DNA from 2 places in the Streptomyces sp. 7N604 genome. Region 2 is predicted to be linked to the other one. Evidence: riboswitches for the same ligand, from Rfam matches in the RefSeq annotation. Region 2 holds a riboswitch; the other holds the start of a gene.
The links. A riboswitch is a leader RNA that binds a small molecule or an ion and turns the genes downstream of it on or off. The one in region 2 is predicted to bind ZMP and ZTP.
Positions count from the first base shown of each region.

Region 1: it holds a riboswitch for ZMP and ZTP, as region 2 does, so the genes downstream of both, ACTWP8_RS14785 (bifunctional 5,10-methylenetetrahydrofolate dehydrogenase/5,10-methenyltetrahydrofolate cyclohydrolase) here and glyA (serine hydroxymethyltransferase) in region 2, are expected to answer to the same signal.

Region 1 is NZ_JBQQBX010000012.1:28,243-32,917, forward strand. It holds gene ACTWP8_RS14770 (DUF488 domain-containing protein) at 1-246, opposite strand, end outside; gene ACTWP8_RS14775 (hypothetical protein) at 252-503, opposite strand; gene ACTWP8_RS14780 (sulfatase family protein) at 626-2,089, opposite strand; ZMP/ZTP riboswitch at 2,275-2,365, shown strand; gene ACTWP8_RS14785 (bifunctional 5,10-methylenetetrahydrofolate dehydrogenase/5,10-methenyltetrahydrofolate cyclohydrolase) at 2,385-3,248, shown strand; gene ACTWP8_RS14790 (ATP-binding protein) at 3,616-4,675, shown strand, end outside.
Region 2 is NZ_JBQQBX010000027.1:132,819-137,493, reverse strand. It holds gene ACTWP8_RS27915 (glutathionylspermidine synthase family protein) at 1-974, shown strand, start outside; gene rocD (ornithine--oxo-acid transaminase) at 1,155-2,360, opposite strand; ZMP/ZTP riboswitch at 2,475-2,566, shown strand; gene glyA (serine hydroxymethyltransferase) at 2,604-3,875, shown strand; gene ACTWP8_RS27900 (hypothetical protein) at 3,879-4,586, opposite strand.

The sequences.
Region 1 (4,675 bases), on a different contig from region 2:
GTTGCGCAGCGCGGTGTCGGGCGTGTCCGGCCGTGCCTTCCGCCAGCCGCCGAGCCGCTTTTCCCACCGGTAAGCGATTCCGGTCTGCGGCAGCCATTGCGACATCGCGTCGCGGTTGGCATCGGGATTGTGCCGGCTGCCCGGCGCCGTCCGCACGTCGACCAGCCGGCGCACCCCGGCGCCATGCAGCAGCCGCGTCATCTCCCTGGCGTCAGCGGTGCCGTGGCCGAAGCTCAGCAGTTGCATGTCGCTCACGCGACCCTTTGCCCTGCGCGGCGCGAGACGGCCTCGTGGCCGCGGGCGGAGTCCACACGCATCGAGGGAGCGGCCTTCGCCCCAGACGGCTTGCATGGTCTTCCCGGCGCCTGCTGGGCCTTTTCCGGGATGGCGCCGCTGCCGACGACTTGCGTGCCGAACTCCCCGAAGGCCGGGTGGCTGTCGTGTGCGGGCCGCCGCCTCCACTCGGCGTACTCGGAGCTGTGGGGATACGCCGCACAGGTCATGACCAAGATCTCCTTCCGGGGGTGTGGCATCCCTTCATCTCAGTAGCAGATGCCGATGCGTCTGCAGTGACGTCAGCCGGTGCCTGGTTCCGTGTCGTGGGCGGGAGGCGGCGCGGCGCGCGCTATTTCCGGATACGCGACGCGGCATGGCAGCTCTCCGCGCCCCGGCAGCGCTTCAGCGCTGTGAGGGTTTCGTGCAGGGAGGCGCGCTGCTCGGACGGGATGGACGCTGCCAGGTTCTTCAGCTCTTCTGGGTCGGACTTGACCGAGTAGTACTCCCGCTCCCCGTCGGCGTACTCGACGTAGAGGGCGTCCGCGGTCCTGATCGCCTCGTAGCTCGGGGGGTTGCCGCTGTCGTCGGGCGCCGCGTCCGGGTCGCCCTTCCTGGACGCCGGGTGACGGTGTTCGACGAGTGCGGCTTGGCGCCAGTCGTCCTCCGGCCGGCCGTGCATCAGCCGGGCGAGGCTTCGCCCGTCGCAGGTCGACGGCGGCTTCACGCCGGCGAGCTCCTGGAAGGTGGGATTGAGGTCGACGTTCTCCGTCAGTTGCGGAACATGCGCGCCGGCCGGCACTCCGGGACCGGTGACCATCATCGGCACCTTGATGTCGGTGTCGTAGGCGGTCTGCTTGCCCGGGCGGAGCCGGTGCTCGCCCATGTGGAAGCCGTTGTCCGACGAGAACACGATGTACGTGTTGTCCGCCAGGCCCTTCGCCTTGAGCTCGTCTTCCAGGTGCCCGATCATCGCGTCCACTGCCTGCACGGAGCGCACCCGCTTGGCGAAATTCTGGTCGATCTGCTTTTGCTCTTTGGACGTCAGCGGCGACAGTTTCCTCTGCCACTTCGGCGTGGGCGTGGAGGCCCGGTTGTAGGCGGCGGTGCGCGGGGCCTTGAGCGTGGGGAACTTTCCGGCGTCTCGCGGTGCCGGGGTGGAGGGGCCGTGCGGGGTGAAGGTCGCCACCTCCAGCATGAACGGCTTCTTCGACTTCGCCGAGGTGTCGATGAAGGACGTTGCCTTAGCCGCCAGCACGTCCGTCAGGTAGTCCTGGGCATCCTGCCCGTAGTGCACGACCTTGCCGTTCTCGTTGAGGTTGTAGTTGAACCCCGGGTAGCCGTTGCCGGCGACGTCCCACTCGTTCCAGCCGGACGGAACGTACGGTGTGGGCGTGCCGTTCTTGTCGGCGGGCTTGTAGCCGTTCAGGTACTTTCCCATGAACCCGGTCCGGTAGCCGGCCCGTTGCAGGGCGGTCGCGAAGCTCCTGCTCTCGTTGCCGTTCTTCATGAAGGCGCCGTAACCGCCGTCGCTTCCGTTGTTGGTGAAGACCCCGGTGTTGTGCGGGTATTGGCCGGTGAAAATGGACGTGCGCGACGGGCAGCACAACGAGTCGGTGGTGAAGAAGTTCGAGAAGGTCGTTCCGCGCTTCTGCATCTGCCGTACGTGCGGCATGTACTGCACGAGGTTCCACGAGAGGTCGTCGGTGAGCACGTACACGATATTGGGCTGCCGCGCGGCCGCCGTGGTGCCGCCGTCGGTCGGCGAAGCGCTTTCAGTTGCCTGACCGGCGTTCGACCCCGGCGAACACGACATCAGTAACGCCGTGACCACGGCGATACAGGGTCCGGCCGTGGACGTACGACGGTGACGAGTACCCAGCATGAACAATGCCTCCACGGTTGAGCGTTTCCTGGCGCCCCGCACCGTAGGGTCCGACTTTGTGGAAACCTTGTGGGGCCCCCGTCCTGAATGCCTTCTCGACCCACTCGACTAGAGTGCAGGCGGGCCGTTACTGGCGCGACGAGGTGGAGCACCACCGGGAAGCGGTCTGACAGCAGTTGTCGTATGCCGTGCGCCTGGGCGATCCTTCGTGACGCAGGAGCAGTGCATGACCGAGACGACACGTTCCGCCCGCCTGATGGACGGCAAAGCCCTCGCCCAGCGCCTCGTCGCTGAGGCCGCCACCGGGGCGGCTCAGCTCCGCGAACGCACCGGTACCGCTCCGTGCCTGGCCACCGTACTGGTCGGTGACGACCCTGCCTCGGAGACGTACGTACGGATGAAGCGCAACCGGTGCGCGAAGGCGGGCATCACGTCGCGGCACGTGCCGCTGCCCGCCTCTCTCAGCACCGGCGAGCTGGTCGAGAGGGTCAGCGAGCTCTCGCAAGACCCGGGCGTGCACGGCATCCTGCTCCAACACCCGGTTGGCCCGCACATCGACGAGCGGGCCGCGTTCGAGGCGATCGCGCCGGAGAAGGACGTGGACGGGGTCACGCTGAGCTCGTTCGCGGCGATGAGCTTCGGCCTGCCCGGGTTCGTGTCCTGCACGCCGGGCGGGATCTTGCGGCTGCTGGATCAGTACGAGGTCGACCTGGCGGGCAAGCACGCGGTGGTCGTGGGGCGCAGCGCGATCCTGGGGAAGCCTGCCGGGATGCTGCTGTTGGAGCGCAATGCCACGGTCACCTACTGCCATTCGCGCACCCGCGACCTGTCCGCGTACATGCGCGACGCCGACGTACTCATCGCCGCCGTCGGCCGTCCGCGCTTCGTCGCAGGCGCGGACATCAAGCCGGGCGCCGTTGTGATCGACGCCGGCTCCAACCCGGGCAACGTCGGGGACGTGGACTTCGAGACCGCCCGGGAACGCGCTCGCCTCATCACGCCCGTCCCCGGCGGCGTCGGGCCGATGACCATCGCCACGCTGCTCACGCAGACGGTCCAGGCGGCTGCGCGGCAACTGGCCGTCGCCTGACTCTCCGGCTGTGGGGACGCCTGGTCGAGCACGAAGGACCCATCACCGAGGGCCGACGATCCGGACTACGCCCCGCCCGCGGCTTGCTGGTCAATCAGCGCGCTGTTCCCGGCGCACGGTGGCGACCTGTGAGGGCTCTGTGACGGTCTGTCAGTTGGGTCAGGAGCTTGAAGTATCCCGCCATAGCTAGGATGATCGGCGCACTCCCGTTCCCGTGGTGAACGCGGGCGTTCCGGCATGGCAGACGCCGCCGTGCCGATGGTCGGCTCGCGCCTGTCGGAACCCGATGAGCCACGCAGTCCGTACCCCCGCTCCGCCTTGTCGCTTCCCCTCGGTCTGCTTCACCTCACCCGTCCATGAGGATCTGATGACACGACACATATCGGAGGCGGTGTTCTGGTTCCTGGCTGCCGGTGTGCTCACGGGCTTGGTCCTGTTGGTCCGCCAGCGCCAGATGACCGCCACCCTGCGCAAGCGCCTGTCAGCGCTGGAAGACAGCCTCCACGCTCGTGACGAGGAGGCGCGGCATCTGGTCGAGGTCCGTCTCCCCGCGCTGGAGGAAGTCCGGAAACAGCCAGGGCCCGTCGCCGAGCCCGGCCCACTCGACCGGAGTGTGGCCGAGACTCCGTTCGGACAGAGCCTGCAGCAGGTCGTGGACTTGTTCACCGGGGCCTCCCACAAGGCCCAGTCCCGCGCCGATCAGTCGGCGAAGGCCGCGCTGAAGGCGGCCATGCGCGCACTCCAAGCCCTGGCGAACGAACAGCAGTTGGCCATCTCGGAGATGCAGGACCGGCATGACGACCCCTATATGCTCCAGGGCCTCTTGGAGATCGACCACGCGAACGCGCAATTCGGCCGGCGGGCCCAGGCCATCGCCGTCCTCTGTGGGTCCTGGCCCGGCAGGCAGCGGGTCGCTTCGCTGCTGATCGACGTCGTACGCGGTGCGACGTCGCGCATCCGTGACTACCGGCGCGTCGAGATCCACTCCCGCGTCGAGATGGACGTCGTGAGCCGGGCGGTGGAGCCGGTGGTCCTCGCGGTCGCCGAACTGCTGGACAACGCAGCTCGGCACTCGCAGCCCAACACCACCGTCGAGGTCAACATCCAGCCTGCGCACAACGGCGCCAGTGTGGTGATCGACGACGCGGGAGTGGGCATGGACGCCGGTGAGATCGAGGAAGCAGGCCGTCGCCTGTCCGGTCGTGAGGACATCGACATCAACCGGCTCGGCAATCCGCCGCAGTTCGGCTTCGCCGCGATCGGTGTGCTCGCCGCCCGCTACGGATTCAGCGTCTCGGTCGACACCCGGTCCCCCTACGGGGGTGTGCGCGCCGTGCTGTTCCTCCCGAATGCTCTCCTCAACCGCGTACGTCTCGTCGGGGGCAGAACCGGACTGGAGGAAGAGTCGGCACCCGCACCCGCGTCGG
Region 2 (4,675 bases):
GGCTGGCCGGGCTGATCGCCGAGTCCTGGCGCCGGCGGGCCGAACTGCCCTCCCTCTACGGGCGCTTCGATCTCCGCTACGACGGCACGGGACCGGCGAAGCTGCTCGAGTACAACGCCGACACACCCACCTCGCTCGTGGAGGCGGCCAGCCCGCAGTGGTTCTGGATGGAGGAGCGCTTTCCCGGCGCCGACCAGTGGAACTCGCTGCACGAGCGGCTCGTCGACGGCTGGAAGCGGCAGGCGGCGCTGCTGCCGCCGGGCCCTGTGCACTTCGCGCACTCGGCGGCGGACGAGCTCGGCGAGGACCTGATGACGGTCGCCTATCTGCGCGAGACCGCCGAGCAGGCCGGGCTCGAGACCGAGGCGATCTCGATGGAGCACATCGGCTGGGACCGGCTCTCCGGCCGCTTCGTCGACAACCGGCTCCGCTTCATCCGCTCCTGCTTCAAGCTCTACCCGTGGGAGTGGCTGACCACGGACACGTTCGCGCCGCACGTCCTGGACTCCCTCGACAACGGTGGCGGTACCGGCACCACCTGCTGGATCGAGCCCGCCTGGAAGATGCTGCTGTCCAACAAGGCGCTGCTGGCTGTGCTGTGGGAGCTCTTCCCGGGCCACCCGAACCTCCTGCCCGCCTATCTGGACGGCCCGCGCGAGCTGGCCGGGACCACCGGGTACGTCGCGAAGCCGCTGCTGGGGCGGGAGGGCGCGGGCGTCACGGTCCACGAGCCGGGCGCTGGGCCGGGCGCTGGGCGGTTCACCGATCCCGGCGTCGAGCGGGCCGCCGATCCCGTCGTACGGGACGAGGCCTGCTGCTACCAGGAGCTGGCCCCGCTGCCGGACTTCGACGGAAACCGGGTGGTGCTCGGCGCGTGGGTCGTGGAGGACGAGGCGGCGGGGCTCGGCATCCGCGAGTCCTCCGGCCTGGTCACCGACGAGTACGCGCGCTTCCTCCCGCACGTCATTCTCTGACTGGTTTCATTGCCCTTGTGATTTCCGCGAGTTCACGGTCGGCTCCTACGGTTCGAGAGTTTGTCCAAACCCGAGGGGAGCTGTGACGTCTTCCATGCCGCGGCCGCTGGACTGGCCGACTGACGGAGACGGACTGACGACGGCCGGGTGCCGCAGCCACCCGGCCGTTCCGGGCCGGTGTCAGCCCGTCAGCACCGCCCTCAGCCGGTCCAGGCCCCAGTCCAGGTCCTCCTTGCTGATGGTCAGCGGCGGGGCGATCCGGATCGTGCTGCCGTGGGTGTCCTTGACCAGCACGCCCTGGTCCATCAGCTTCTCCGAGATCTGCCGGCCGGTGCCGTGGGTGGGGGCGATGTCCACGCCCGCCCACAGCCCTCGGCCGCGGACCGCCTCGACCGCGCCGCCCCCGATCAGCAGGCCGAGCTCGGCGTGCAGATGCTCGCCCAACTCGGCCGCGCGCTGCTGGTATTCGCCGGTGCGCAGCATGGCGATCACCTCGAGGGCGACCGCGCAGGCGAGCGGGTTGCCGCCGAACGTGGAGCCGTGCTCGCCCGGGTGGTAGATCCCGAGCACCTCGCGCGAGGACACCACCGCCGAGACCGGGACGACTCCGCCGCCGAGCGCCTTGCCCAGGACGTACATGTCGGGGACGACGCCCTCGTGCTCGCACGCGAAGGTCCGGCCGGTGCGGCCGAGGCCGGACTGGATCTCGTCCGCGATGAAGAGAACGTTCCGCTCCCGGGTCAGCTCACGGACGGCCCGGAAGTAGCCCGGCGGCGGCACCAGCACCCCGGCCTCTCCCTGGATGGGCTCGAGCAGCACCGCCACGGTGTTGTCGGTGAGCGCCGCCTCCATCGCCGTCAGATCGCCGTACGGCAGGATCTCGAAGCCGGGGGTGTACGGGCCGAAGTCCGCGCGCGCCTCGGGGTCGGTCGAGAAGCTGATGATGGTGGTCGTCCGGCCGTGGAAGTTGTTGCGGGCCACCACGATCTTCGCCTGGCCGTCCGGCACGCCCTTGACCTGGTAACCCCACTTCCGCGCAGTCTTGACCGCCGTCTCGATGGCCTCGGCACCGGTGTTCATCGGCAGCACCATCTCCATGCCGCACAGCTCGGCCAGCTGGGTACAGAAGTCGGCGAACCGCTCGTGGTGGAACGCGCGCGAGGTGAGCGTCACCCGCTCCAGCTGGGCCTTGGCGGCATCGATCAGCCTTCGGTTGCAGTGGCCGAAGTTGAGCGCGGAGTACCCGGCGAGCATGTCGAGGTAGCGCCGCCCCTCGATGTCCGTCATCCAGGCGCCCTCGGCGGAGGCGACGACGACCGGCAGCGGGTGGTAGTTGTGCGCGCTGTGTGCCTCGGCGGCGGCGATGCTGCGTTCCGTAGTCGTCACGGCAGTACTCCGTTCGGTGTAGCGGCGGTTTGCTGCTCATTTCTATCGTCGCTCGGGTGGATCGCGAAGAAACCTTCCTGAACTGCTCCGGAACTGCCCAGGCAATAGACTGTGCGAGCACATTGCGACTGGCGCGCGTGGAAACGACCACGAGGAAGCAGTGTGCGGCCTTCCCCCACGAGGTGCCGCCCGCCTGGGCACCCGGGTTCGTGAACCGACACACGAATCGACCCGGAGGACGCCGTGACCGTGTCCCTTTCGCATCCCGCCCTCTCCGCCGCGGACCCCGAGCTCGCCGCGCTGATCGCCGCCGAGGAGCAGCTCCAGGCCGACACCCTGCGGCTGATCCCCAGCGAGAACTACGTCTCCCAGGCCGTGCTCGAGGCCACCGGCACGGTGCTGACGAACAAGTACAGCGAGGGCTACCCCGGTCGCCGCTACTACGAGGGCCAGCAGAACATCGACCCGGTCGAGACTCTCGCGATCGAACGGGCCAAGGCCCTCTTCGGAGCCGGGCACGCCAACGTCCAGCCGTACTCCGGGTCGCCCGCCAACCTCGCCGTCTATATGGCCTTCGCCGAGCCGGGGGACACGGTGATGGGCATGGCGCTGCCGATGGGCGGCCACCTCACCCACGGCTGGGGCGTCTCCGCGACAGGCAAGTGGTTCCGTGGTGTCCAGTACAGCGTGCGCGCCGACACGGGGCTGACGGACTTCGACGAGGTGCGCGAACTGGCCCTCAAGGAGCGGCCGAAGATCATCTTCTGTGGCGGCACCGCGGTTCCGCGCACGATCGATTTCGCCACCTTCGCGGAGATCGCCCGTGAGGTGGACGCCGTCCTGGTGGCCGACATCGCCCACATCGCCGGCCTGGTCGCGGGTGGCGCCCACCCCTCTCCGTTCCCGCACGCCGACGTGGTCTCCACGACCACCCACAAGACCCTGCGGGGTCCGCGCGGCGCGATGCTGATGTCCGGCGAACCGCAGGCGAAGGCGCTCGACAAGGCGGTCTTCCCGGGGCTGCAGGGCGGCCCCCACAACCACACCACCGCCGCCATCGCGGTCGCCCTCCATGAGGCGGCGCAACCCTCCTTCCGTGACTACGCGCACGCCGTGGTGGCCAACGCCAAGGCACTCGCCGAATCCCTGCTGGAGCGCGGCTTCGATCTCGTCTCGGGCGGTACGGACAACCACCTGATCCTGATGGACCTCACGCGGAACGAGGTGCCCGGCAAGGTGGCCGCGAAGGCCCTCGACCGGGCCGGCATCGTCGTGAACTACAACACGGTGCCCTATGACCCGCGCAAGCCGTTCGACCCGTCCGGAATCCGCATCGGCACCCCCTCACTCACCTCGCGCGGTCTCGGCACCGACCAGATGCCGCTCGTCGCCCACTGGATCGACCGGGGCGTGACTGCGGCCCGTAACGGTGACGAGGAGGCCCTCGCCGCGATCCGCGCCGAAGTCCGCGATGTGATGGCCGCCCACCCTGCGCCCGGCCTTCCCACGGCCTGACGGCTACACGTCCAGGACCTGGCGTCGTGGGCCCGGCTCGGCAACGGTGCGGCGGATCAGCCAGCGGCGTATGAGCACGGTGCCGCCGCAGCCGATGCCTATCCCCGCGGCGAAACCGGGCAGGCTCCACCAGCCGTCGACCGCGTCGGCCGACGGGTGCGACGCGGCGGCCGGGGCCGTCCGTTCCCCGGCGGCGCCTGACATCCCCCGGGCCGGCCCTTCCTTGCCCAGCACCCCGAGATCGCTGAGCAGAGCCAGGAGTTCCTCGGGCTTCTCCGCCGCGTGCCAGAAACCGCTGTCCGGGCCGGATTTCCGGGCGCTGTATCTGCCGCCTCTACCGTCTCTGCCGTTCGCGACGGTCTGTATCCACACCTCGCCCGTCTCGGCGTCCGGATAGATGCCGTCCGTGCGCCACACGGACACGTCGTGAATCATCCAGCTGACGTTGATCTGCCGCCCGGAAGCCCCGCCGTTCTCATCCAGCTTCGGTGGGCGTCTCTGCTCGCCCGCGGGCGGGCCCAGCAGGCTCTCCAGCCGCCGGTACCGCTCCGAGTCGACCAGCAGTGCCGTGGCCTCCTCGGTCGTGGGCGAGGTGATCAGCACGCTCGTCGGGCCGCCTGCGACGGCCGGAGTGGAGCAGGTCAATAACGTCAGTAACGCAGCCAGCGCGGCCGCTGCCGCTGTGCTTGCCAGTGCGGCGATACGTCGCATGTTTCCCCCAACCACGGGTGATGCGGCCCCTCCGCACCACGTCACTTCTCGTACACCGCTCGGGCTCGTGAGGTTCCCGAATTCCGGAA